3 regions of the Clostridium felsineum DSM 794 genome follow, and region 1 is predicted to be linked to each of the others. Evidence: riboswitches for the same ligand, from Rfam matches in the RefSeq annotation. Region 1 holds a riboswitch; each other region holds the start of a gene.
The links. A riboswitch is a leader RNA that binds a small molecule or an ion and turns the genes downstream of it on or off. The one in region 1 is predicted to bind thiamine pyrophosphate.

Region 1 (7,666 bases):
TTATAAATTTTTTGATAAATACTTTGGGAATTATAATGATATAAAGTTGCCAAATTATTTGTTCAATTCCGAGGAGAACACAATAATAAACTATTTCAGCCTTTTAAGAGAAGCATCCTCAATAACAACAGGTGGTTGTGGAAGTATTGGAAATAGTAAAGCACCCTATCCTATATCCTACAACTTTTTTAATGATGATTTTAAAAAAAGAGTTGATTACAACAATTACCTTAGTGTTTTTAACGAGGTTGGTCATATAAATTTAATAAAACTTCATAGACTTTACAATACTAACTCTCCGGATATTTATAGATATTTTTTTGAAATAGAAACCATAGAGCCTTCTGTAAAAGGAAACACTAGCTTTGCCTATTATTATGGCTTTATATACCTAATCTATGAAAATGGTAATTATAAAATTTCTGATATTGATTTACGTGGAGAGGATTTTCTATGTGCACCTTATCATGGTTGGATGCATAATGCAGAATTTTATGTAGATACAACCTATGGTGATTGGTGTCATCTAATAAAAGAAAGACACCCTACAGAAAAGGATGGATATATAAAAAATATTTATGTTACAGGTACAGATGGAAATGATTACAAATTTCAATTTATTCAATTAACTAATGGTACAGATGTACAGGTCAATCAATTCATAAAAAATAAAACTGGAGTTTTTATACCTACAGTAATAGATGTAAATAAGTGTATACCAAGATTTAGAGGACTTTCTAGACATAGACATTGTCCTTTTAAATCAAAATAAAAGCAAATTTTAGCGGCATCTCTGCCGCTAAAATTTATAATAATTCAATTATTTTATTCTTATATTCTAGTAATTCCTTGGAAAATTCCCTTTTTATTTTATCTTCTTTTAAAAATTCTATATTAAATTCCTCTTTTATCTTTCCCGGCTTTGACCCCAGTACATATATTCTATCTGATAAAAGCACAGCTTCTTCAATATCATGAGTTATAAAAAGTATAGTTCTCTTAAGCACATCTTTCATTTTAAGAATCCATTTCTGCATATTACCTTTTGTTATTGAATCAAGTGCACCAAAAGGTTCATCGAGAAGCATTATTTCACTTGAGGATAGAAAGGTTCTAAGAAAACTCGCCCTTTGTTTCATCCCTCCAGAAAGCTCATAAGGATATTTATTTTCATAACCTTTAAGGCCCATAATTTCAATATACTTTTTAGCCTCTAATCTAGATTGCTTTTTATTTTCACCCTTTAAGTCAAGTGGCAGTACAACATTATTTAAAACTGTTTTCCAAGGCATTAATAAATCCTTTTGCTGCATATAACCTATATCTGAAGAAACTTTAACTTCTCCCTTATCAACTTCTATAAGTGACGCTATTATATTAAATAAAGTACTTTTACCCGAGCCACTAGGTCCTACAATCGAAACAAATTCTCCTTTATTTACGCAAAGTGAAACATCCTTTAGTATAATTTCTTTATCAAAGCTTTTAGTTATATTTTTGATTTCTATAACCTTTACTCTATTATTATTTTGATAAGAATTGATTTGTGAATGCATCTTTAACATTTAGCTCCTTCTTTATAAGCCCCTTGCTCTTTAGGAAATCAGCATAATTTTTCCAAACACTAGGCTTCATTTCTCCCCATTTTGACATATCATCTGCATAATGAGTTGCCATGTATTTTTGACTTTCTACTGCTAATTTTTCATCTATTTCAGGTGCATATTTTCTTAGTATTTTTGCACTTTCTTCTGGATGTTTAGCTGCATACTGATATCCTTCTTTTGTAGCACGCATAAATTTCTTAGCTTTATCTGGATTCTCTTTTAATATCTTATTATTTGTTATTATAACTGGGGTATAATAATCAAGTGCTGGATCTAAATCTTTAACTGCTACATAATCTAAATCAATACCCTTTAATTTGGCTTCAATTCCTGTCCAGCCCTCAAATATCCAAGCAAAATCCACGTTCTTTTTCGTAGCTGCAAAGTAATCATCATTTCCTATATTAACTATTTTAAGCTTACTAAAATCCGCTCCATTTTTCTCCATTATAGCCTTTATGACTGCTTCCTCTGAAGGTGAACCCCAGCCACCATAAACTTTTCCTTCTGCATCCTTAATAGATTTAATATTTTTACTTTTAGGTGCTGCAAATCCAGAGGTATTGTGCTGTAAAACTGCTGCAATTGCCTTAATAGGAAGTGGCGTTTTACTTGTTAAAGCATAAGTTACATCTTCCTGATAGCTTACACCAAAATCTCCTTTATTAGTAGCAATTAGATTAGTAACACTGCCACTTGAAGGCTGTTGAATTTTTACATCTAAACCCTCTTCTTTATAGTAACCTTTATCTAAAGCTACATACATTCCAGTATGATTTGTATTCGGTGTCCAATCTAGTATTACAGTCGTTTTATCTAATTTAGTACTTGAACTGCTACTAGATGCACACCCTGTAATAGCAATTGCTGTCATAACAACTGCAGATATTAATGATAATATTCTTTTCTTTTTCACTTTAATCGCTCTCCTTATTTCCAATGAATTATCTTCTTTTGGATAAAATCTACAATATAAATTAACACTATACTTATAACCACAATGACGACAATTGCTGCAAAAACCTTGTCTAGCGCATAGGCATTTTTTGCTCTTACCATATAAACACCTATGCCTCCATCTCCACCTAACCATTCACCTATAACTGCTGCCATAATCATATAGGTACATGCTATTTTAATTCCAGAAAATAAATTTACCATAGCGGATGGAAGCTTTAAATGATAGAAAATTTGAAGTTTAGATGCTTTCATACTTTTAAATAGATTTATATAGTCTTTATCAATTTTTTCAAAACCATCCACAAGACTTATTGCTATAGGAAAAAAACAAGTTATTACAACCACTATTATCTTAGGCAGCGGACCAAAGCCAAACCATATTATAAAAAGTGGTGCAATTGCTATGGTTGGTATAGTTTGTGAGATAACAACTATAGGATAAATGGCCTTTCTAATAACCTTAAAACTATCCATTATTATAGCAAGTATAAAAGCAAAAATTATAGAAATAAGAAATCCCACAAGTGCTTCATAAATTGTAACTTTCGTGTTGTCAATTATCACATTGAACTCACTAATTAATGTTAGGTATATATCCTTAGGTGATGGAATTATATACCCTGGTATTTTTCTAAAATCCACTATAAACTGCCACATTGCTATTACAATTATTATAGCGGCTACTGGATATAATTTATTCTTTATATTTTCCCACTTTTTCATTCATAGTCACGCCTTCAGCCTTATAATCTATTTTTACAACAGATGCAACTCTCTCTGAGCCTTCCTTAATGCATATTTCCTGAGCCTTTTTTACTATTTCCATGAGTGTATCTAAATCACCTTCCATAGTAGTTTCCATAGGTCCAACTATATACTTTACACCTGAAGCTTTTATGTATTCTATTACCTTATCAACTACCTCATATAGTCTTTTTTCCTCAACAACTGGAAGTACCTGCAAGCTTACATTTACAACTGGTTTCATAATACAAATCCTTCTTTCTTAAATTAATGATTTAAAATTATTCAATATGCTTTTTTCAACTTCACCTTCTTTAACCTTTTTTATTTTAGCTATTTCCTTTACTATGTCTTTAATTACACTTGGATAACCATATCTTCCATTGACCCACTGAAGAGAAGTTGGTCCATCTGTTTCTGTTAGTATTTTATCAAGAGGAAGGAATTGAACAATTTCCTTAGAAAGCTTAGAATATTCAATATCAACACTTATAGTAAAATAGCAGCCATATTCTAAAAGCTTTCTTAAAGTGTCTTTATCACCGCTGTACCAGTGAATTATAGGTGTTTTAAGCTTATACTTTTTTATATAATTATATATTTCTCCTTCTGCACCCTTTGTATGTATATTAGTTATTTTATTGTATCTTCTGGCTTGCTCTAAGAAATATATAAAAACTTTTTTCATATAAGGATATTTTTCCTTTTCCTTAACCCATACATAATCAAGCCCTATTTCTCCTATTATTCTGCTCTCCTTTATATATTCATGAAATTTATCAAGTTTTTTATAATTTTCATGAGCTTTAGAAGGATGAATACCAAAGCAAGGAATAATATTTTTATTTTTCACGGCTAGTTTTTTCGTAAATTCATAACTTTTACAATCCATGGAACATCCAAGTGTAAGTATTTCTTCATTTCTTATAATGCCTAATGCCTTGTCTAGTTTTTCTTTACTCTCAAAAAAGTCCAAATGATTATGTGCATCTACAAACATTTTTTTCTCCCTAATAAAAAAATAAAAGCACTATAAACATAGTGCTTTAAGTTAACGTTATAAAAGCTTTCCTTCGTCAGAATTAACCGAATCAGGTTCAAAGGGTTAAAGTTTTTATAACTTCTCTCAGCCAAAAGGCACCCCTAGCACTAATTTACATATTAAATTTTGTCAGCATCTTTATGCTACCACTTATTTTTTCAAATGTAAATAGCTATATTCCCTATTTTGCTCTTCCAATATCTTTTCTATAGTAAATTCCGTCAAATTTAATTTTTTCTATATCCCTATAAGCTCTTTCTATAGCTTCGTCTAAAGTAGTTCCTTTAGCAGTTGCGCACAAAACTCTTCCCCCTGAGGTTTTATACACTCCATCCTCTAACTTAACACCTGCACAAAATACTTTATCCCCTGCATCATCTATTCCACTTATTTCATAACCCGTATTATATTTTTTAGGATATCCCTTTGAAGAAGCAACTACACAGCAAGCATTTCCTTCATGCCACTTTAAATCAAAATCACTAAGTTTTTTGTCTATTGCAGCATTTATTAAATCAACAAAATCACTTTTCATTAAGTATAAAACTACTTGTGTTTCTGGATCTCCAAGTCTAACATTGTATTCAAGAAGATATACTCCTTTTTTTGTTATCATAAGTCCAAAGAAAATTATTCCAACAAAATCCATTCTTTCTTCTTGAATACCTACCAAAGTAGGCTTTAAAATTTCTTCATTAAAACTTTTAAGTACAGCTTCTGTGCAGTAGGGATTTGGAGAAATAGCTCCCATTCCACCTGTATTGGGTCCTTTATTGTCATCAAAAATTTGTTTATGATCCTTTGAAGACACAAAAGGAATTATAGTTTTTCCATCTGTAATTGATAGAATTGAAGCCTCTACACCTTCTAAGTATTCTTCAATTACAACTTTTTTTCCAGAACCTTTGAAAACATCTTCAACCATAAAGGATTTAATAGTTTCTTCTGCTAAAGTGTAATCCTCACAAATTACAACTCCCTTGCCTGCTGCCAAACCATCTGCCTTTATAACTATAGGATATGAACAGCTTTTTAAATAGGAAAGAGATTTACTAGCATCTTCAAAGACTGCATATTCAGCTGTTTTAACATTGTATTTTTTCATAAAGTCCTTAGAAAAAGACTTACTTCCTTCAAGCTTAGCTCCTAAACTACCTGGTCCAAATATTTTAAGTCCTGCCTTTTTAAATTCATCAACTATTCCCTCAACAAGAGGAGCTTCAGGTCCGACTACCGTTAAATCTATATTATTTTCCTTTGCAAACTTTATAAGTTCTTCTGTTTTTTCTAAGTTTACATTTTCACATTTATTTTCTTTTGCACTTCCGCCATTTCCCGGTGCACAATATATTTTTTCAACAGTGCTATTTTGTGCCATTTTCCATGCCATAGCATGTTCACGTCCTCCTGAACCTATAAGCAAAATCTTCATACATTAACCTCCAAATATAAACTAGTGCTTAAAATGTCTTGTTCCTGTCATAACCATTGAAATTCCGTATTTGTTGCAGCCATCAATGGATTCCTTATCTCTTATAGATCCACCTGGTTGAATTATAGCTTTAATTCCATTTTTATGTGCTTCTTCTACTATATCACCAAATGGGAAGAAAGCATCTGATGCAAGAACAGTAGCACCACTTCCTCTTTCCATTGCATCTTTAGCTGGCCAAATTCTATTAACCTGACCTCCACCAATTCCAACAGCTGCACCATTTTTTACAACAACAATAGCATTGGATTTTACATACTTTACTACTTTCATTCCAAAAATCATATCTCTCATTTCATCATCCGTTGGCTTCTTATCTGTAACTACTTCTATTTTTTCAGTAAGTTTATCATCTGCACTTTGAACAAGCATTGCGCCATCAACCTTTGCAAGTTCAAAATTATCAGAAGGCTTTTTATTAGCTTTTATAACTCTTAAATTTTTCTTGGACTTTAGTACCTCTAGTGCATCACTTGTAAAATCAGGAGCTATAACTATTTCCAAAAATATTTTAACCATTTCTTCTGCAGCAGCCTTATCTACTGTCTTATTTAAGGCAACAATTCCACCAAAAATTGAAGTATCATCACATTCAAAAGCCTTTATGTAAGCATCCACAGGTGTATCTCCCATAGCCACACCACATGGACTATTATGTTTTAAAGCACAGCATACTGTTTCTTCAAATTCATTAACAACCTTCCAAGCTATATCCATATCCTTTATATTATTATAAGAAAGTTCTTTTCCATTAAGCTGGTCAAATCCTTTCATTGCTCCATTTCCAAAAGCCGCCTCATAAAAAGCTGCTGATTGATGAGGGTTTTCTCCATACCTTAAATCCATTTTCTTCTTGTAAGGTACAGCTAAATATTCAGGATATTCATCTTCAAGTAAAAATCTACTGATTGCACCATCATAAGCGCACATTAAATTAAATACTTTTCCTGCCAATCTTTTCTTTGTATTATAGCAAACTTCACCAGTTTCTTCTATCTGATTAATTACATCATCATAATCATTTACATCTGTTAAAACTACAACATCCTGGAAGTTTTTAGCTGCTGCTCTTATCATCGTTGGTCCACCAATGTCTATGAATTCAACCTTCTCTTCAAAGCTTATGTCTGAAGCAACCTTATCAAAGAATGGATATAAATTAACAACTACCATATCAATAGGTGTTATTCCCTTTTCTTTAATAGTTTCCATATGTTCTTTATTATCTCTTATAGCTAGAATTCCGCCATGTATTTTAGGATGAAGTGTTTTTACTCTTCCATCAAGTATTTCATCAAAGCCTGTAACATCTGAAACCTCTACTACTGGAATACCATTTTCCTTAAGATGTTTAAAGGTTCCGCCAGTTGATAGTATTTCTACACCTTTTTCATTTAAAAATCTTGCTAATTTCAAAACTCCATCCTTATTAAATACGCTTATAAGTGCTCTTTTTATCATACTTAGTATTTTAACTTTCAATGAAAAGTTAAAATATCTTCACTTCCTTTCCTTATTTAATAATTTTAACATGTCTTCCTTCTATGTGAACTTTTCCTTCAGCCAATAATTTTACTGCCTCTGGGAGAAGCTTGTGTTCCACTTCTAAAACTCTCTTTTGAAGTGTTTCTGCTGTATCAGTATCTAAAACCTCTACTGCTTTTTGAAGTATAATAGGACCACTATCTGTTCCCTCATCTACAAAATGGACTGTACAACCTGAAAGCTTAACCCCATATTCTATAGCTTTCTCATGTACCTTCATTCCATACATACCATTTCCACAAAAGGCCGGTATAAGAGATGGATGTATATTTATTA
Region 2 (7,666 bases), 1.2 Mb from region 1:
TTTGTTTGAAATTTCATCTGTAGTTGTGCTATTGTTTTCTAGTGTATTTGTATATTATGCGAATTCACTGTTTTTTAAGTCCAGAAAAAAGGAGATTGCGATTTATTCCTTGTTAGGGATGAGAAAGAGAGAAATTGGTAGGATAATGTTTTATGAAACATTGTTAGTTGGAATTGGTTCTATAATAAGTGGAATTGTAATGGGAAGTCTCTTATCAAGATTTTTTGCTATGTTATTGAAAAAGTTAATGCTAGGTGGAGCACCAGGAAATGATATTGCTTTTCAACTTACATGGCAACCTGCTAGTATTAGTATTGTTGTTTTTTTAATACTATTCATTTTAAATGGATTATACTCATTTAAATCGATTTATAGAAGTAAATTAATAGATTTATTATCGGCTGAAAAGGAAGGAGAAAAAGCACCTAAGTTTTCAGTTGCAACATCTGTTTTGTCAATATTAATGATAGTGGCTTCTTATTTCATTTTTTTGAATTTTAATGGAGATGATGGAGCTATAAAGCTAATCGGACCAGCTATATTTGCTTGTGTATTACTTTCAGTTGGAACTTATCTAATATTTCAGAATGTTGTAGTATGGTTGATATCAATGTGTAAAAAGAATATTAAGTTTTACTATAGAACAGGAAATTTCATTAGCACATCGCAGATAGTCTATCGCATAAAAGCTAATTCTAATATTTTTTGTGTAATAGCTCTATTAAGTGCATTTACTGTAACAATTATGAGTGCATCTGTTTCCCTTTACAATGCTTTGGGAGACTCTATACCAATTTATGCACCTTATTCATATTTGTGCAAAAACCTTGATGGAGCAACAAATCACAAGGTAGAGAAAACTATTTCCAAGGACAATAAGGTAAAACTAAATGCAGTAACAGATTTTGATGTTCTTTCAACAACGGCATCACTAAAAGGATATAAAGTGGATACTAATAATGCTTATGGGAAGACAATAACACAAGTGGGACAGAACTTTGCAATAGATATTATTAAATTTAGTGATTATCAAAAGGTAGTAAAAGATACTGAGGCAATAGAATCTAAAGGCAATAAAGGAGCTATTTTTGTATCGAAATTATCCAAAGGTAAATGTCTTTTCCTAGATGGGAATTATGGAGATGAATATAATAAGCAAATAAAAAATAATAAAGTTAAGGTAAAGACAGATAGTGGTATTATTAATTTTAATATTTTAGATGTATCATTATTCAAATATATTGGAGCAGCTCATGCAAGAACAACATTAGTTCTAGCAGATTCAGACTATGAAGAATATTTTGCTTCAAAAGATTTATACACAGTTTGTCATTATACAGGATTCAAGTTTGAAAATCCATTGGAATTAAGCGACCTTTATAAGAAATTGAATACTATTATACCTGCTGAAAATCATGACAAGTCTTATCTTGAGTATCATCAATTACTCTTTAACATGTATGGCGCATATATTTTTATTGGCTTGTTTTTAGGTATTTTATTCTTAATGGCAGCAAGTAGTATTATTTTTTATAAACAGCTTATGGAAGCACGTGATGATATAGGAAGATATGAAATTTTAAGAAAAATCGGAATGTCAAAAAAAGAGGTATTAAAATCAGTAAGAAGGCAGATTGCTGTTGTGTTTTTTCTACCTTTTATGGTAGCTGTGATTCATATGATGGTCATGCTAAAAACATATCAGAATATGATGTATACTTTGACTACAGATTCTCCAATACTTGTATATGCACTTCTGGTTGTGGTAATATATTTTATAATTTATAGTATTTTTTATCTGTTTTCAGTAAAAGGATATATGAAAACAATATGGAGTAATAACGCTGTTTCGTAATGGAGGGAATAGTATGTATAAGATTATGGTAGTAGAGGATGATCCTAATATTAGTGAAATAATATGCGAAAATATTGAAAAACAGGGGTTTCAATGTCTTAGAATTGTGGAATTTAAAAAGATAATAGATGAATTTATTACTTTCAAACCAGAACTTATTTTAATGGATATTAATTTACCTGGAAATGATGGATTCTGTTGGTGTGAGAAAATAAGGGAAATTTCAAAAGCACCCATTATTTTTGTATCTGCAAGAGATTCGGAAACAGATATTGTTCTTGGTACTAATATGGGCGGAGATGATTATCTTATAAAACCGTTTTCTATTGAAGTTTTATTAGCAAAGGTAAAAGGAATGCTCAGAAGAACATATTCTTATAATGAAGTTGATAGCAATATTTTATCATTTGGAGAATTGATTTTTAATGCTGATAATGGAATGATTTCACGTAGAAATATAAGAGATGAACTTACACATAATGAAATGGGAATTCTTAAAATATTACTAAAAAATCAGGGAAAAATAGTAAGTAGAGAAAGAATAATGAGAACGCTTTGGAGTGATGAGAAATTTATTGATGACAATACACTAACCGTAAATATCACAAGACTTCGTAAGAAATTAAATGATATTGGATGCAAAAATATGATTAAGACCATTCGAAATGAAGGATATATCATATGAAAGTGTCAGATTATTTAAAAGAAAAAATTGAACTTTTTATTTTAGCTTTATTATTTGTGGTATTTCCAGGTATGATAATTGCACTTTCGGAAAACTGTGCATTTTTTAAAACGAATGGTTTTTATTCTATAGTAGTGGTATTTTTTATTTTTGTTATATATATAATTGTGGATTATATAAGATTAAATAGATATTGTAAAAAACTTTCGGAATTGATTGGAAATGAAGATTTGGATTTTATTGTTTCATTGCCAAAGCCAACATCGTATGAACGAAAATTATATACGAAGTTGATGATGCAGTTGAAGAGAAATGCTGAAAGGAAAATGGACATATTTGAAGAAAGGAAGATTGAAGATATTGAATTTATTGAGACTTGGGTTCATGAAGTAAAAACACCTATTGCAGCAACTAAATTAATAATTGAAAATAGCTTAGACAATCCAACAGAAAAGGTGCTGTATAATATTTCAGATGAAATTATTAAAATTGAAGATATGATTCAGAAAACAATTTGCTATAGTCAGCTAAATGATTTTTCAAAGGACTGTCAAATCAGCAATGTGAATTTACAAGGGATTGTAAATAAATGTCTAAAAACTGAATATTCGAATATTAATAATAAATACATTAATTTAGACATTAAAAATTTGAATTTTGAAGTAAATAGTGATGAAAAATGGCTATGTTTTATTGTAAAACAAGTTTTAGATAATGCTGTAAAATACTCTTATGAAAATGGAGTTATACATATTTATGGAGAGAATAATTTTCGTAATCAGAAATTGTTTGTTGAGGACACAGGAATTGGAATTGAAGAGGAAGACATGAGGCGAGTTTTTCAAAAGGGATACACTGGATTGAATGGGCGAAAGAAATCTGTATCAACAGGAGTAGGATTATATTTGAGTTATAAACTGGCAAAGAAGTTAGGACATGATATTCGTATAACATCTGCTTCAAAGCACGGCACAAAGGTGAAAATAATAATTCAAGAATAAATAATAATTTAAATTTAAACTTTAGATAATATTTGTTAAGAGTATTAATTTGCCGGAAGATTCTTTACTACAATTTTAATGACTATTTTTGTAGAATGATTTAATAAGAAGTGGTATAATTTATTTTGATTAAAAATTAAATAAAGTAGGGGAGCTTGTGTTCAGGCTGAGAGGAAGTATAAAGCTTCGACCCTTATACCTGATTTGGATAATGCCAACGTAGGAAATTGTATGTTTGATTTATTGCGGAGAGTGCCAGAAAAGGTTATTCTCCGCTTTTATTTTTTACTTAAAAAGGATGATAGGCTTATGGAAGACAAAAAAACATCAGTATTTTCAAATGGACTTATTTGGTTTGGAGCAGCAATATCGATAGCAGAAATTTTGACAGGAACATTAATTGCACCTATAGGATTAAAAAAGGGAATAATGGCTATAATTATCGGCCATTTAGTTGGATGTATATTATTGTACTTTGCAGGTCTAATTGGTGGAATAACAGGAAAAAGTTCAATGGAGACAGTAAAAAATTCATTTGGACAAAGAGGATCATTATTTTTTTCTATAATTAATATTCTACAACTAATTGGATGGACAGCAGTAATGATATTAAGTGGTGCTAATGCTGCAAATTCTACACTTAATGTAGGTGGAAAATTAATGTGGATTATAGTAATAGGATTTTTAATTATTATATGGATATTAGTTGGAGTTAAAAATTTAAGCAAATTAAATACAATTGCTATGGCAGCTTTGTTTATTACAACAATAGCTTTAAGTACTGTTATATTCAAAGATGTTAGAAAACCTGTATATGTAGGAAATATTAGCTTTTCAGGTGCTATGGAGTTAGCAATAGCTATGCCACTTTCATGGTTACCGCTTATATCAGACTATACAAGAATTGCAGAAAAACCTAAAAAAGCAACAGCGGTTAGTGTAATAGTTTATTTTTTCACTAGCTCTTGGATGTATATTATAGGACTTGGTGCTACAGTTTTCACTGGGAAAAGTGATATTTCCAAAATCATACTAAGTGTTGGTGGTGGAAGTATTGCTCTTATAATAATTATATTCTCCACGGTTACTACTACATTTTTGGATGCATATTCAGCAGGAGTAAGTGCGGAAAGTGTTATAAAAGGTGTAAAAGGTAAACATATAGCAATAGGAAGTTGTATTTTAGGTATGATACTTTCATATTTTACACCCATTGAACAATATGAGAATTTTTTATATTTTATTAGTTCGGTGTTTGCCCCAATGATTTCTATTCTTATAGTAGATTTCTTTATTATAAAAAAAGAATATCATAATGATAAATATAATATGTCAAATTTAATTATTTGGGTTATTGGTTTTGTTATTTATCGTTTCTTTATTAGTGTTGATACACCAATCGGTAGTACTATACCAGCAATGACAATAACGGCGATATTATGTTGCTTTAAAAATATAATGTTTGGAGGAAATAGAGATGTTTAAAGAAAGATTACAAAAAGTAAGGAATCTTAATCCATTAATACACAACATAACAAATTACGTTACAGCAAATGATTGTGCTAACATTCTTCTTGCCTGTGGAGCCTCGCCTATTATGGCAGATGATATAGAAGAAGTGGAGGAGATTACATCTATATGCAGTGGGCTTAATATTAACATAGGAACACTTAATCAGAGAACTATACCAGCAATGATTAAGGCAGGGAAAAAAGCAAATAAACTCGGGCATCCGGTTATACTTGATCCTGTGGGGGTAGGAGCTTGTAAACTTAGATGTGATACAACTCTAAAATTAATTGAAGAAGTTAAGTTTACCGCTATTCGTGGAAATATTTCAGAAATAAAAGTATTAGCTTTAGGTAAAGGTTCAACTAAAGGAGTTGATGCAGATATTGAAGATAAAATAAGTGATAGTAACCTTCATACGGCCATTAAATTTGCTAAAGAATTCTCTGAAAAAGTAGGAGCAGTAATTGCAATTACAGGACCAATAGATATTGTAGCAGATAAAAATAAAGCTTATGTAATTAGAAATGGTAATGTTAGTATGAGTAAAATTACAGGTACAGGATGTATGCTTACAGCAATGACATCGGCTTATATTAGTGCAAATAAAGATAATTTTTTAGAAGCAGTAGCAGCATCAATATCTGCCATGGGGCTTTGTGGAGAACTAGCACATAGTAGGCTTAAGGAAAGAGATGGAAACGTAACTTATAGAAATTATATAATAGACGAAGTATTTAATTTAACAGGAGATAAGCTAGAAAAGGGTGCAAAATATAAGGAATATTAAATTTGCAGAGGAGATGGAGTAAAATGATAAAAAAAGTTTTAACTATTGCAGGATCAGATTGTAGTGGAGGCGCAGGAATTCAAGCAGATATTAAAACTATAACTGCACATAAAATGTATGCAATGAGTGCCATTACAGCACTTACCGCACAAAATACTACGGGTGTATATGGAATCATGGATACAACTCCAGAGTTTGTTGCTAAACAGCTTGATTGTATTTTTGAGGATATTCATCCTGATGCAATAAAAATAGGCATGGTTTCTAATAGCAGAATTATTGATGTTATTTCTTGTAAATTACTAGAGTATAAAGCAGAAAATATAGTAATAGATCCAGTTATGGTTTCTACCAGTGGAAGTAAATTATTATCTGATGAAGCAATGGATAAACTTATATCAAAATTATTACCACTAGGGAGAGTAATAACACCTAACATACCGGAAGCAGAGGTTCTTTGTGGATTTGAAATTATAACAGAAGAGGACATGGTAAAAGCTGCAAAGAAAATTTCAGAAATAGTAAGTGGAGGAATATTGATTAAAGGCGGTCATTTAATTAATTCAGCAACAGATCTACTTTATGAAAATGGAAAAATAAATTGGTACAGAGGAGAAAAAGTAGACAATCCCAATACACATGGTACAGGATGTACACTTTCATCAGCTATAGCATGTAATTTAGCAGAAGATAAAAGTCTTAGTGAAAGTATAGAAAATGCTAAAACCTATTTAACAGGATCACTTAAGGCTAAGCTTAATTTGGGAAAGGGTTCAGGACCACTTATGCATATGTATAAATACTAATTTTGATTAAGAGGAGATTAACAAATATTCCTCTTTTTAATTATTTTAGTAATATATACTTTATAAATACATAATAAATAATAGGATGATTATTTTATTGCAATATGTTATAATATTATGGGTTATGTTGTTAGTTTATAGGGGTAAAAATGAGATTAAAGCTTTAGGTTATAATGTTTAAATTACTAAAATAAAAATATAAATATTGTAGGAGGAGTATTATGTTTAGTTTATCCCCAAAAGATGATAAGTTTTTTGATTTATTTATTGAAAGCTCAAATACTATCTATGAAACTTCTTTATTATTCAAGGATTATGTTTACAATCCACAAGACAGCGAGAACAAGTTGAAAGTTATAAAAGACATGGAACACAAGGGTGATCATCAGCAGCATAATATTATAAACGAATTAAATAAGACGTTTGTAACACCATTTGATAGGGAAGATATTTATAGTGTTGCTACTCTTATGGATGACATTATTGACCTTATGGAAGCAAGCAGCAGTAGATTTGTAATGTTTGATGTTCATAACACTACAGAAGAAGCTAAATTCCTTGCAGATTTAGTTGTTAAGGCTGCTAAAGAAATTATTACAATGATGACAGAATTTAAAGACATGAAAAAAAGCAAGAAATTGCAGGAATGTATAGTAAATTTAAATAGAATTGAAGAAGAAGGCGACTTGAATTTCAGAAGAGCAGTAAGAATTTTGTTCACAGAATACACTGATCCTAAAGATTTTCTTCATGTAATAAAATGGAGAGAAATATATCAGTATATGGAAAGAACATTAGATGCATGTGAAACATTAGCTAATGTTATAGAAGGAGTTGCTATGAAGAATGCTTAGTTCTGCTATGCTTATAACAATTATTATCGTAATTTTGGCTCTAACATTTGATTTTATTAATGGTTTCCACGATAGTGCTAATGCTATAGCAACATCAGTCTCAACGAGAGTTTTAAGCATGAAATCAGCAGTTATCATGTCTGCTGCATTAAACTTCTTAGGAGCC
Region 3 (7,666 bases), 1.0 Mb from region 1:
GATAAATTATTTTTTATATTTATTATTCTATCATTTAAGACTGGATGGACTAAATTAGGATTTATATCACATAGTGGAGTTAAAACAAAAAGTCGCTCTGTCATTCTAGGATGAGGTAAGGTTATGTGAGGATCATCTGTAATTAGATTATCATAAAGTAAAACATCTAAATCAATGGTTCGTGGTCCCCAGTGTACTGTTCTTTTTCGTTTTAAGGTTTCTTCAATTCTTAGAAAAAAGTCCACTAGTTCGTTTGGTGACATTAAGGTTTTTATTTCAGCAGCACAGTTTAAAAAATTATCTTGATTTAAATAACCAACAGGTCTTGTTATATAGAAATTAGAAACTTCAGTTAAAACGCATTGGAAATTTTTTTCTATAAGTGCAAGGGCTTCTTTTAAATTTTCTTCTTTATTTCCAATATTAGAACCAAGACCTATATAAGCTGTATGCCAACTTCTTTCGATTTCTACAGAAATACATTTCACATGTTTTTTTACAGGAGCCCAAGGTTTTTTTAGGATTACCTTAACGGCTTTAACTAAATTGTAGTTTAGCAAAATAAACTCTGCTATTTTTTCAGCAGCAGTTTCTATTAAATCGAAACTTTGTTTTGTAAATTCTTCTTCTATATTATCTAATAGTTCAGCGTAATTTACGGTATCATTTAAAGCTTTTGATATCCCTGATTTTCTTAAATCTAAATCTAAGTATAGGGATAATAAAAATTTTTGTCCAAGTGTTTTTTCTTCTTCCAACACACCATGATACGCAAATACTTCAAAATCTTCTATAGTTATTTTGTCCAAAGTTTGCTCATCTCCTTAATATGGCATCTGCTACAGTACAGGCTCTTTTATTTTCAAGAACATCATGAACTCTAATAAAATCACAGCCTTTAGTAACTCCGATAACTGAAGTTGCAGCTGTACCTTCAACTCTTTCGTTTGGTGGCAAATTTAAAATATTACCTATCATAGATTTTCTAGAAGTACCTAGAAGCATAGGAAAATTTAAAATTTTAAGTTTTTCTAAATTATTCATTAAAGATAAATTCTGCTCAAAGCTTTTAGCAAAACCTATTCCAGGATCTATCATTATATTTTCTTTTTTTACACCTGCGTCTAGTGCTATATTAATGCTTTCTTTTAAATCGTTAATGACATCTTCAAGAAAATCAATATAATTTAAGTCTTGTCTATTATGCATTAGACAGCATGGAACATCATATTTTGCAGCAACCTTAGCTATATATGAATCCTTTTTAAAACCCCATACATCATTAACAAGATGAGCACCAGCTTTTAAGGCAGCCTCAGCTACTTCACCTTTATAAGTATCTATTGAAAGGGGAATATCAAACTCATGAACTAAAGCTTCTATTATTGGAATAACTCTGTCTAATTCTTCGTTTTTATCAACAGGTGAATGATTTGGTCTTGTTGATTCACCACCAATATCGATTATGTCTGCACCATCTTCTATAAGTTTAGCAGCATGTTTTAGGGCATTATCTAAATTGTTGAATTTTCCTCCATCAGAGAAGGAGTCAGGTGTTACATTTAAAATTCCCATTATATAGGTCCTTTTACCTATTAAAAAATCTTTGTTACCTATTCTCATTTTGATTACTCCTTAATATTTTATGCTTGAATTTTTTTTATGGTAACTCCAATTACATTCTGCGTAAGCAGAACAATTAAAGCAATTTCTTGAAAGTTTATCACTTCTATAAAGTATAGAGCTTAAATGCGAAATTGAATTTACTTTTCCATGATTTTTAATAGCTTCAATTATAAGTTCAATTTCTAAAGAATTAAAGTTGCAATCTTTTAAGATATCTATTGAAAGGTTTGCACTTGCAGTAGAATGAGGAATGCCGCTTTCATATTGTTGCCATCTACCTATATCGTGAAGGAGGGCAGAGGCATAAATTATATCCTTTTTTATGTCTAGCTTTTCTTCAAGAACAATTATGTACGAGATTCTTGCAACATCAAGAAAATGTTCTAAGGTATGAGAACAAAATTTTCGACCCTTTTCATATTTTAGGGTTTTGGATAAATAATTTTTAAAATTTCTATGATTTAATATTAAATTTATTCTATCAAGTTTTTCCATAAACACTCCTAATGAAAATATTTATACAATATTATATCATTAAAAAATATTTCTTAAAAATAATATTATTAAATTTTTAAAACATAAATTATGTGGAGTAAGTATTATATATCTATATCCATTGCATGGTTTTCTATACATTTTAAGTAATGAAAATTTAAAATAGCTTCAATAAAAATTTGCATTTTTTGTTTTGTTATGCTAAATTAAAAATATAAAAACTAAATATTGTTACTGGGGAGCCTGTAGACAGGCTGAGAGTGGAATGTGATTCCAGACCCTCATAACCTGATTTGGATAATGCCAACGTAGGGAGATAATATCATCAGATCTTATTACATATAATTCTGCGCAGAAGTTTATATGTTTTAATTGAAAGTTATGAGGGAAGCAATTTTGCTTCTCTTTTTTATTTATATAAAAGAGGTGATTTAATGGTAGTAAACGGAAAAGACATGGAACTTTATGAGGAAACAACAGTTTATGAACTTTTAAAAAAATTGAACATAGAAAGTAATAAAGTAGTTGTGGAAGTGGACTTAGAAATAGTTGATAAAAATGAATACAAACGAAAAAAACTCTCAAGTGACTCTAAAGTAGAAATAATTAGATTTGTTGGAGGAGGCTAAAAATGAGAGTATATGTAAATGAAAGACCCCGAGAGGTTGGAATTAATACTACACTAATGGAGCTTAAAGAAGAAATAAAAAGTGATGCAGATGTTGTTATTTATAATGGTTTTATTATGAAAGAAAATGTAGTGTTAAAAAAAGAAGATAACATCGTTTTTATAAAAAAAGGTGAGATACCTAAAAAAGAAGATATGGAAGCACAGCTTGTGGCAAGACATACACCTAAGGTGCATACAAGGGTAAAGGAGGCATTTGTTGGTATAGCTGGTCTTGGAGGATTAGGATCAAATGTTGCTGTGAGCCTTGCCAGAATAGGTATAGGTAGGTTATTACTTGTGGATTTTGATGTGGTTGAACCAAGTAACTTAAATAGACAGCATTATTTTATAAAACATATAGGTATGAAAAAAACAGAGGCACTTAAACAAATAATAAGTGAGTGTAATCCATTTGTAAAAGTGGACACAATAGATGCTTTTATAAGTGAAGAAAATGTAGAAGAGATTTTTAAGGCTGTTGATATAGTTGTAGAAGCTTTTGATAATCCAATATGTAAGTCAGAGCTTGTAAATAGTGTTCTTACCAAAATGAAGGACAAAAAAATAGTTGGGGCTTCTGGTATGGCAGGATATTTTACTAGTAATAGCATAGTAACAAAAAAAATAAATGAAAATTTTTATCTTGTAGGTGATGGAGAAAATGAGGCAAAAGTGGGTTTAGGACTTATGGCACCAAGGGTTTCTATAGCAGCTAATCATGAGGCAAATGCAGTACTTAGAATAATAATGGAAGATAAATAAAATTTAGGAGGAATTAAAGTGGACGAATTGCAAATAGGTTCAGTTAAATTAGAAAATAGACTTTTTGTTGGGACAGGTAAATTAAGTTCTAATGAATTAATACCACAAATTATGAATAAGTCAAAATCAAAGGTTATTACGGTAGCGCTTAGAAGAGTTGATATAACATCTCAGAATGATAATATACTTAATTTTATAGGCGAAGATTTAATACTTCTTCCAAATACGTCAGGGGCTAGAAATGCTGAAGAAGCTATAAGACTAGCTAAAATAGCTAAAGCGGCTGGTTGTGGAAATTGGGTTAAGATAGAAGTTATATCAGATAATAAATATTTATTGCCAGATAATTATGAAACTATAAAGGCTACTGAAGCTTTAGTAAAAGAAGGCTTTACTGTGCTTCCATATATAAATCCAGATCTAATGGATGCGAGAAGACTTGTAAATGTTGGAGCAGCAGCTGTTATGCCACTAGGAGCTCCAATTGGAAGTAATAGGGGACTTAGGACTAAAGAAATGCTTAAAATTTTAATAGAAGAAATAAATGAAGTGCCTGTAGTTGTAGATGCAGGAATAGGAAAACCTTCTGATGCGGCATTAGCTATGGAAATGGGAGCTGACGCAGTGCTTGTAAATACAGCTATAGCAACAGCAGAAGATCCAGTAGATATGGCAGAAGCATTTTCGCTTGCAGTTAGAGCAGGTAGAATGGCATATAGAGCAAAGCTTGGAGCAGAAAGAGAATATGCATCAGCATCATCTCCACTTACAGGATTTTTACGATAGGAAGTGAATAAAATGAGTTTTTATGAAAAATTACAGGAATATAGGGATTTTGATTTTGAAAGCTTTTTTTCAAAAGTAACAAAGGAAGATATAGAAAAAATATTACACAAAGATATTATTCATGAAAAAGATTTTTTGAAACTGCTATCACCTGCAGCAGAAAACTATTTAGAGGTTATGGCACAAAAGGCTAGAGAAATATCACTTAAAAATTTTGGAAAAACGGTAGTGTTATATACGCCTATATATATTGCAAATTTTTGTGTTAATGGTTGTGCTTATTGTGGATATAATGTAAAAAATAAAATAAAAAGAAAACAGCTTACCATGGAGGAAATAGAAAAAGAAGCTAAAGCTATATATGAAACAGGTATGAGGAATATAATAGTTCTTACAGGTGAATCAAAGGTTCAAACCCCTGTTTCCTATATAAGAGATGCAATAAAGCTACTTAAGAAATATTTTAGTTCAATATGTATAGAAATATATCCACTTGAAGTTGATGAATACAAAGAGTTGGTAGAGGCAGGCGCAGATAGTTTGACTATTTATCAGGAAACTTATAATGAAGAAAAATATTCAAAGGTACATTTAAGTGGACCAAAAAAGAATTTTAAATTTAGACTCGATGCACCAGAAAGAGTTTGCAAGGCAGGTATTCATTCTATAGGAGCAGGAGCACTTTTAGGTCTTTATAAATGGAGACAAGAAGCATTTTTTACAGGATTACATGCTATGTATATACAAGAAAAGTTTCCAAGCGTTGAAATTTCTATGTCAGCTCCAAGAATAAGGCCACATGCAGGAAGTTTTAATGATGTATATGATGTAAATGATAAAAATATTGTACAGGTAATCTTAGCTTATAAAATGTTTTTGCCAAGAGCAGGGACTAATATAACCACACGAGAACCAGCAAGTTTTAGAGATAGTCTAATTCCAATGGGAGTTACAAAAATGTCAGCGGGGGTTTCCACAGAAGTTGGAGGACATAGTATAAAGGATAAGGGAGAAGGACAATTTGATACAAATGATAAAAGAAGCGTAGCTGAGGTTTATAATAAAATAAAAGAATTAGGATACAATCCTGTATTCAAGGATTTTGAAAATGCATTATGATTTATGTAGTTACTAATAGAAAATTAATTTTACATGATAATTTATTTGGATGTATTGAAAAGGCACTAGATTATGGCACTAAAAATATAATTTTAAGAGAAAAGGATTTAAGTTATGAAGAATTATATAAGGTTGCCAGTAAAATGAAAGATATTACTGATAGGTATGAGGCTAATTTAATTGTAAATGGAAACTTAAGAGTAGCGGAAGAAATAAAAGCATATGCATACCAGTCAAGATTCATAGATTTTATTCAAAAAGGTGGAAGTAAAATTATAAAAAATGGAGTATCCATTCATAGTATAGAGGAAGCTAAAAGAGCAGAGGAAAATGGGGCGGACTACATTCTTGTGGGAAATATATATGAAACAGAATGTAAAAAGGGACTTAAAGGAAAAGGAACGGAGTTTTTAAGGCATATAGCAAGGGAGATAACTATACCTGAAATTGCCATTGGGGGTATTAGTGAAAAAAATATAGTAGAAGTAATGAATTCAGGTGCTAAGGGAGCTGCAATTATGTCTTCTGCTATGAAAGATCCCGCTGTAGTTAAAAGACTTATCAAAAAAATTATATAAAATAAAAGATTTCACATGCTATAAATATATAAACGTGTGAAATCTTTTATTTTATAATATCTTATTAAAATGGAAAGAATAAAGCTTATACTATTTTAAGGAGATTATGTAAAATGGAATGGATAGATGAATTTATTAAGCTACTTTTTGATGGCAGAAAAGACGAAGCTTATAAATTAAAGTATAGAAATTTTCCTAAAAAGTTATATAAGTATGAAATCATTGACGAAAACAGACTTAGTGCACTTAAAGATAATAAAATATGGTTCGCAAATCCGGATAAATTTAATGATCCTTTTGATTCATGTGGAGTTTTTTTTGATAAAGCTGTACTCTCAAATTATACTAATAAAGTCAGTATAGAAGACTATATTAATGGACTTAGAAACAATATAAAAATATGTTGCTTTTCAGAAGAGCTTAATAGTATGCCGATGTGGGCACATTATGCAAACAATCATACTGGAATTTGCATACAATATAATTTCTTTGATTTAAACTATATGAATAAATTTTCAAAGTATATAATTCCAATAAGGTATGAAACTGAAAAATACGATATTACAAAGTTTTTAGAAAGGGTGTTTAAGGATGATGGAGAAGATAGAATGTACCTACTTTTTTTTCTTATGCAAATAAAGCATGTAAGCTGGAGTTATGAAAAAGAATGGAGAATAATATTAAAAGCACATAAGGATAAGAACTCAGGTATTATTTGTCCTATAAAGCCTGAAGGAATATACTTAGGATTAAATTGCAGTGAAGAAAATAAAGAAAAAATTAAAAATATTACAAAGGAGTATATTCATTGTCCAGTATATGAAGTGGAAAAGAAAGAGGGAAAGTTATTCGAATTTAATAACAAGGATATATCTACTTAGATAAAGTTAAGCATAAAATATTTATAGACTAATTTTACTATGTTACAATTTTGTGTTAAAATAATAACTAAAAGTAGGGAAAGATATTTTAGTATAAAGGAGGGTGGAGCTGCTTTTACATTAAACGTTATAACATTATAACTTATACTAAATGTTTATGCAGCGAATATAAATATGTATCCATTAAAATTTAAACATTTATATTATGAAAAAATTTGGGGTGGAAGAGATTTAGAAAAGTTTAGGAAGGATTTACCTGAAGGCAGTATTGGGGAAAGTTGGGACGTAGCTTGTCATAAAAATGGAACAAGTGTAATTTCTAATGGTGAATTTAAGGGTAAAAGACTTGATGATTTAATAAAAGAAAAAGAGAGTGAAGTTATAGGTACAAAAATAAAAAAAGAATGGTTTCCTCTTCTTATAAAGCTTATAAATGCTAAAAGTGATCTTTCTGTTCAAGTACATCCAAATGATGAATATGCAAAAAAAATAGAGAATGATATGGGTAAAACAGAGGTTTGGTATGTAATTGATGCAGAAGATGGGGCGGCATTAGTAGTAGGAACTACAGAAAATTGTACTAAAGAATTACTTAAAGAAGGCATAGAAACAGGAAAGCTTGATAAATACATGAATAAAATACATGTAAAAAAAGGAGACGTGTGTCTTGTAAGAAGTGGTATGATACATGCTATAGGAGGGGGAGTTACAGTAGCGGAAATACAGCAAAATAGCGATACAACCTATAG

Region 2: it holds a riboswitch for thiamine pyrophosphate, as region 1 does, so the genes downstream of both, cytX (putative hydroxymethylpyrimidine transporter CytX) here and CLFE_RS09775 (TatD family hydrolase) in region 1, are expected to answer to the same signal.
Region 3: it holds a riboswitch for thiamine pyrophosphate, as region 1 does, so the genes downstream of both, thiS (sulfur carrier protein ThiS) here and CLFE_RS09775 (TatD family hydrolase) in region 1, are expected to answer to the same signal.

What each region holds. Positions count from the first base shown of each region.
Region 1 covers NZ_CP096980.1:2,070,948-2,078,613, reverse strand. The annotation lists gene CLFE_RS09800 (hypothetical protein) at 1-772, shown strand, start outside; gene CLFE_RS09795 (ABC transporter ATP-binding protein) at 807-1,565, opposite strand; gene CLFE_RS09790 (ABC transporter substrate-binding protein) at 1,525-2,523, opposite strand; gene CLFE_RS09785 (ABC transporter permease) at 2,538-3,290, opposite strand; gene CLFE_RS09780 (MTH1187 family thiamine-binding protein) at 3,262-3,555, opposite strand; gene CLFE_RS09775 (TatD family hydrolase) at 3,574-4,311, opposite strand; TPP riboswitch at 4,363-4,466, opposite strand; gene purD (phosphoribosylamine--glycine ligase) at 4,535-5,785, opposite strand; gene purH (bifunctional phosphoribosylaminoimidazolecarboxamide formyltransferase/IMP cyclohydrolase) at 5,807-7,306, opposite strand; gene purN (phosphoribosylglycinamide formyltransferase) at 7,359-7,666, opposite strand, start outside.
Region 2 covers NZ_CP096980.1:859,681-867,346, forward strand. The annotation lists gene CLFE_RS04115 (FtsX-like permease family protein) at 1-1,855, shown strand, start outside; gene CLFE_RS04120 (response regulator transcription factor) at 1,869-2,540, shown strand; gene CLFE_RS04125 (sensor histidine kinase) at 2,537-3,541, shown strand; TPP riboswitch at 3,679-3,784, shown strand; gene cytX (putative hydroxymethylpyrimidine transporter CytX) at 3,851-5,026, shown strand; gene thiM (hydroxyethylthiazole kinase) at 5,019-5,840, shown strand; gene thiD (bifunctional hydroxymethylpyrimidine kinase/phosphomethylpyrimidine kinase) at 5,867-6,646, shown strand; gene CLFE_RS04145 (DUF47 domain-containing protein) at 6,868-7,500, shown strand; gene CLFE_RS04150 (inorganic phosphate transporter) at 7,493-7,666, shown strand, end outside.
Region 3 covers NZ_CP096980.1:1,030,412-1,038,077, forward strand. The annotation lists gene folK (2-amino-4-hydroxy-6-hydroxymethyldihydropteridine diphosphokinase) at 1-809, opposite strand, end outside; gene folP (dihydropteroate synthase) at 817-1,623, opposite strand; gene CLFE_RS04955 (HD domain-containing protein) at 1,636-2,121, opposite strand; TPP riboswitch at 2,347-2,454, shown strand; gene thiS (sulfur carrier protein ThiS) at 2,556-2,750, shown strand; gene thiF (sulfur carrier protein ThiS adenylyltransferase ThiF) at 2,753-3,553, shown strand; gene CLFE_RS04970 (thiazole synthase) at 3,572-4,339, shown strand; gene thiH (2-iminoacetate synthase ThiH) at 4,352-5,458, shown strand; gene CLFE_RS04980 (thiamine phosphate synthase) at 5,455-6,036, shown strand; gene CLFE_RS04985 (DUF2971 domain-containing protein) at 6,150-6,917, shown strand; gene CLFE_RS04990 (type I phosphomannose isomerase catalytic subunit) at 7,092-7,666, shown strand, end outside.